DNA from 2 places in the Bacillus sp. JJ722 genome. Region 2 is predicted to be linked to the other one. Evidence: a T-box and tRNA genes for the amino acid it is inferred to sense, from the RefSeq annotation. Region 2 holds a T-box; the other holds one or more tRNA genes.
The links. A T-box is a leader RNA that pairs with one kind of tRNA and senses whether it is charged. The one in region 2 lies ahead of glyQ (glycine--tRNA ligase subunit alpha), so its partner is inferred to be a tRNA-Gly.
Positions count from the first base shown of each region.

Region 1: it has a tRNA-Gly gene. The T-box ahead of glyQ (glycine--tRNA ligase subunit alpha) is inferred to sense a tRNA for this amino acid. The anticodon was not compared.

Region 1 is NZ_JBALMO010000040.1:6,685-9,901, reverse strand. It holds gene queG (tRNA epoxyqueuosine(34) reductase QueG) at 1-405, opposite strand, end outside; gene V7014_RS06185 (B3/B4 domain-containing protein) at 598-1,263, shown strand; tRNA gene V7014_RS06180 (tRNA-Gly) at 1,573-1,646, opposite strand; gene V7014_RS06175 (chromate transporter) at 1,787-2,953, opposite strand; gene V7014_RS06170 (hypothetical protein) at 3,133-3,217, shown strand, end outside.
Region 2 is NZ_JBALMO010000030.1:41,109-44,325, reverse strand. It holds gene glyS (glycine--tRNA ligase subunit beta) at 1-634, opposite strand, end outside; gene glyQ (glycine--tRNA ligase subunit alpha) at 627-1,517, opposite strand; T-box leader at 1,588-1,768, opposite strand; gene recO (DNA repair protein RecO) at 1,862-2,614, opposite strand; gene V7014_RS05005 (YqzL family protein) at 2,655-2,798, opposite strand; gene era (GTPase Era) at 2,900-3,217, opposite strand, start outside.

The sequences.
Region 1 (3,217 bases), on a different contig from region 2:
TGTATCAACCATTGATTTCACTCTTGCTCCAGGAATACGTTCTATAATATACGCTTCTAGTAACTGTAGCTTTTGCTTCACAAGAACATGATAATCGACGCCCCAAGAAGCTCGACAGAATATACCTCGACGCTCATCTCTTTTCCCCTGAATATGTTCCTTCATTTTGGAAGGATAAGCTAGCGCAATCGCAATAATGGATTTTGGCTCTTGAAAAATGAAAGATGGATTTGTTCTTTTATCAATGTCTGGCTCCTCAAAACCAGATTGATAATTCAACTCTTGTTGGCGGATGAGACGATCCTTTAATTCTGTGAAAGGATCAGCTGAAGCAAAGCCAATTTTGTCGATGCCAATTTCTTTACTATATGAAATTATGTCTTGTTTTAATTGATAGTAATCCAAGCTTTTTGCCTCCTTTCTTTGTTGTATGATAAATTTGAAGTGGGAGTCTTAGCGCCAGTTAGAACGGGATAAATTAGAAACATGGAAGCGCCCAATTTTTGGCTTATTTCCTTAAGCTGATGGCGTTTAATACTAGACACCACATGCAATTTCTTCAACTATAAATAAAAACCAATATTAGGAGCTGATCTTTTGGACATTTCAATACATCCCATTTTACATGAAAAGATCCCAGGATTTAAAGTAGCAGCTATTACCTACCACAATATTACTGTCGATCAATCACCACAGATGCTACGAGGAAGACTACAGTTGTTCCAAGAATCATTATTCTTTGAAACACAGGAAAAAGAAATTATGGATTTTGCGGGATTGAAAGAATGGCGTGACACGTTCAAGCTTGCTGGAACCGATGCTTCACGTTACCGCCACTCTGCCGAAGCAATGTATCGTCGCATCAAAAAACAACATTATTTACCTTCTATCCATTCAGCAACTGACCTAAATAATTTCTTTTCGTTACAGTATGAATGTCCAATTGGTATTTACGATTATGAAGCCATACATGGCAATATCACATTTACAATTGGAAATGAACACGATGAATACGAAGGTATTAACGAAAGAATAAACTCTTTGAAACATATAATTTTAACGAAAGATGAAATCGGTCCATTTGGTAGCCCATATGTTGATTCAAAGCGAACAATGGTAACAACAAATACAAAGGACGCTATTCAATTAATATATTTACGACCGTCACTCTCATTAGAAAATGCTGAACAGTTGACACAATCACTAATGAACATGTTCATTAGCATCTGTGGAGGAGAAGCTAGTTATAAACTCTATATTTAAATTATGAAAACCCAGATTGGTAGCTTAACTCTAATCTGGGCATTATTATACATATACTGACCATAATTCGTTCACTTTACACTTAGCAAAACTTTAATAGGTGGGGGTTTTCGTCCATTCTCCACCTATTATTAGTTAAACCAATCGGGCTCTTACTTACGCTTCATCTCTCACTTAAACGTATTCGCTTTTACTTTCTTTTTAAAGTGAGGGTCTTAGCGCCAGTTAGAACGGGATAAAAAGAAAACATAAAAAAACGCAATACTTCGTTCTCTTATGTAACGAAACACTGCGTTAGTACCTATGTAATGGAGCGGGTGAAGAGAATCGAACTCTCATCATCAGCTTGGAAGGCTGAGGTTTTACCACTAAACTACACCCGCAAAACTATTAGATTTTGTCGAACTTTGTAATCAACAAAATCTATTATAGTAGCTAACTCCTATTTTTTCAAGATTAATTTAAGAAAAACTTTATAATTTCTTCATAAATTAGTCGCATTTTAGACACATTTGGTTAATAGTTATAAACTGCCTAATCCGACACCAAGAATTACAACAAACCAAGGAGGGAATTTCCATATTGCTAAACAAACGTATAAAATCAACACACGAGCAAAATCAAATCCGCTTTGTACGGCACTCGTCCAAATAGGATCATATAATGCTGCTAATAAAATGCCGACTACAGCAGCTCCTATTCCTGTTAAAGCTCCTTGAAAAGCAGGTCTATTACGCACTTCATTATAAAAAGGAAGCGAACCTACAACTAATAAAAAAGCTGGTAAGAAAATAGCTAAAGTAGCTAACATACCACCACTAATTCCGTTCATCATAGCACCAATATAACTAGCAAAAGTAAAGAGTGGCCCTGGAACCGCTTGTGCCATTCCGTATCCTGCAAGAAATTCTTCTTGGCTAATCCAACCTGGTGTAACAACTTCACTCTCTAGTAACGGTAATACAACATGTCCACCACCAAATACTAATGAACCTGATCGATAAAACGTATCAAACACTGTCAACCATTGGATATTCAATAATTTGCTTGCAATTGGTAACCCAATTAATAAAATGAAAAAAGTAACAAATGCCCAAATCCCTGTTCGTTTACTAATAGGAATTGTATAGGAGGAAAGCACTTTGCTGCTAGCATCACGATATAATAACATTCCTATAATACCAGCACATATAATAACTCCAACTTGTACAAACGGTCCATTCACAAGTAGTATAATCGTTGTCGCTATCACCATAATAACGATTTGTGACCGCTCTTTATTGAGTTTCCGTGCCATATCTAACACCGCATGTGCTACAACCGCAACAGCAACTAGCTTCAATCCATGAATCCAGCCCATTTCTGCAAATCCATATTCCTCATATAATAGTGCAAAAGTAATAAGTGCTACTACTGAAGGCAATGTAAAACCTAGAAATGATAGAATTCCACCTAAAATCCCACCACGCAACATACCAATTGCCATCCCAACTTGACTGCTTGCAGGCCCCGGCAAGAACTGACACAAAGCTATAATTTGTGCATATTCCTCATCCTTGATCCATTTCTTCTGATTCACATACTCCTCTTTGAAATACCCTAAGTGTGCTGTAGGACCTCCAAAAGAAGTAACCCCTAACTTTAGTGAAGTTAAGAGTATCTCAATATAGTTTTTCTTTTTATTTTTCATATCTCATCCTTTTCTTACTATCTATTTTTAAGCAACCAAATCGTATCATGAAATAGACTTTTAACGTTTCTATCACTGTCAAATTAATATAATCTTTACAATTTCTTTTCACTTACATGATTCTTTATGAAAATTATAATAATATAGATATATACAAAATTCACTTAGGAGGTTATATAATGCATACTTACACCGTTTATTATGTGAATCCCAAAAAAGATTTAGCCATAGAAATTTTAGTTTTTGAAGGAGAGTACGAAGATT
Region 2 (3,217 bases):
CATATTGTTCTTCTAATTTCTCTTGGTATGAAGCCGGTGTTTCAATTACAATTTTCTCACCTAAGAAACGATGTCCAAGTGTCGTATTGCTTGTAGCAACATCCGTGATTGAGAATGGCACTACATCTTGGCCAAATAAAGCAATCATCCATTTAATTGGACGAACAAAGCGTAGATCTTGGTCAGCCCAACGCATGTTCTTCGGGAAAGAAAGTGATGTAATAATATCTTTTAGCTCAACAAGTAGTTCTTTTACTTGCTGACCTTTCGTAAACTTCTGTACGTGGACGTATTCAACACCTTTAATCTCCTTGAAATAGATGTCTTCAACCGCTACACCTTGACCTCTCGCGAAACCAATCGCTGCTTTAGACCAATTGCCCTCCGTATCAAGTGCAATTTTCTTAGCTGGTCCTTTTGCTTCCTCTTGTGTATCTTCTTGCATTTCATTTACATCTGTAACAAGAATTGCAAGACGACGAGGTGTTGAATATTTTTGGATAGCTGTAAAGCTAATTTTTTTCTCTTTTAGCCAAGCTTCTACTTTATTTGATAACTGCTCAATAGAATCGGTAACGAAACGAGCAGGTAGTTCTTCTAAACCAATCTCTAATAATAAATCTTTCTTACTCATGAGTATTTTCTCCCTTCTGCTTTAAGATTGGGAATCCTAACTTTTCACGCTCATCATAAAATGTTTTCGCTACTTTTCTGGCTAGGTTACGACAACGGGCGATGTATCCTGTACGTTCTGTTACAGATATTGCTCCTTTTGCATCTAGCAAATTAAAAGTATGTGAACATTTTAGAACATAATCATACGCTGGGTGTACAAGACCTTCTTCCATCTGTGCATGGGCTTCTTTCTCATACATATTGAACAGTTCAAATAACATTTCAGTATTGCTTGTTTGGAATGTATATTTAGAATGCTCGAATTCTGGTTGACCGAAGATGTCACGAATCGTGAACCCTTCAGTCCATTCAAGATCAAATACATTTTCTTTATCTTGAATATATGAAGCAAGACGCTCAATACCATACGTAATCTCAACAGATACTGGTTTACATTCAAGACCACCAACTTGTTGGAAATACGTAAACTGCGTAATTTCCATTCCATCTAGCCATACTTCCCATCCAAGGCCTGCACAACCTAATGATGGATTCTCCCAATTATCCTCAACGAAGCGAATATCATGCGCTAATGGATTAATTCCTAAAGCACGTAAAGAGTCTAAATACAGCTCTTGAATATTGTCAGGAGACGGTTTCATAATTACTTGGAATTGATGATGTTGATATAAACGGTTTGGATTCTCACCATAACGACCATCTGCTGGACGACGAGATGGTTCAACATACGCTACATTCCAAGGCTCAGGTCCAATCGCTCTTAGGAACGTATATGGACTCATCGTTCCTGCACCTTTCTCCGTATCGTATGCATTCATAAGAATACATCCTTGATCTGACCAATGTTTTTGTAGAGTTAAAATCATATTTTGTATATTCATACGGCACCTCCGATTTTTGATTAACATAGAGAAAAGAACACAAAAAAACTCTCATTCCTATGCTTCTTCGCATAGGGACGAGAGTTACCCGCGGTTCCACCCTAATTGCAGTCTATTTAAAATAAACTGCCTCTTTTCAAGTTTCATTTGCTCCGGAACGCCTTCTCTGAAGATTTATAACTCGGCTTCCACCAACCCCGAGCTCGCTTCTATAAATGATTTCAGTTACTCTTTTCCATCAATGCAATATTTACTAATTTACTACTATTATTTACATAGCATTTTATCCAAATAACTTACCTTTTGTCAACATTACATTACAATTTTATTCGTTTTTTTTATAGTTACATAAGTCCATCAAGCTTATGCATTTGTTGCAGAAACTTTTTCGACTTCAAATGTAAGCCTGAATATTCATCATAATACGATTCAATTATTAACTTTAATTCTTTTTTTGTTTCGGGCTTTAATGAAATACTCCCTAATCTCGAAAGATCAAAGTAATAAAATAGACGCAGTAATTTTACTGCCATTGGACTAGTTGGTATACGATAACGATCTCTATCCTTACATCGATGGCACAAAAAGCCACCTTCCTTCACTGAAAAAGAAAATTCCCCTTCTGTTTGATCGCAAGATACACAACGATCTAGCACAGGTGGAATGCCTAATACACTCAACATTTTCATTTCAAAGATAGCTGTAAGTACTTCGGGATCGTACCCTTCATTAATATAATTCAACATTTGATAGAGCAATTCAAATAAATACGGATTGGATTTCTTATCATCCGTCGCTTTATCAAGTAGCTCAATTATGTAAGAAGCATAAGCTGTACTAACAATATCTTCTCGGATATGTCGAAATGATTCAATCGACTCTCCTTGAGATAGACTACCTAATCCTGATGATGTTTGAACAAGAAAATAGCCGTAATAAAAAAGCTGAGTGACGGAAGAGAGCCTACTATTTGGCTTGTTAGCTCCTCTTGCCATCACTCCAATCTTACCCCATTCGCGAGTATAAATGGTTATTATTTTATTATTCTCCCCATAATCTGTCCGGCGAATGACAATGCCTTCACATTTTTGGATCAAGACAAGTCACCTTCTTCAACTTAAGCCAGCCAAGACAATATTATGAAAGCGTTGTATTCATTTCTGCTAGTTCGTCATCCATACTTTCAAATGGGTCTTGATTGTCCAACTGAATTTCTTTAAACAAAAGATACGTGTCTACGCTACCTGTTTCTTTAAAAATCTTCCAGGTAAAATCCAACATCTTAAATCCCACCTTTTTAGTTTTTCACTAGCAATCGTAAATCCAACTATAATATTATCTTGACCCACCTCTATTTTTTCATGTGCTACAAAAATTACTAATTAATAATCGTCATTAAATCCATAGTCTCTTAACACGGACATTTTATTACGCCAATCTTTTTGCACCTTCACCCAAAGCTCTAAATAAACTTTTGAACCTAGAAGGAGTTCAATGTCTTTACGCGCTCGTTGACCAATTTCCTTCATCATACTACCTTGTTTACCAATCACAATACCTTTTTGCGAGCTACGTTCTACAATAATCGTCGCCATAACTTCCACGATATCTTTGCCTTCTTTTTTCTTAATAGAATCAATTACAACAGCAATAGAATGCGGTACTTCTTCACGTGTTAAATGTAAAACTTTTTCACGAAT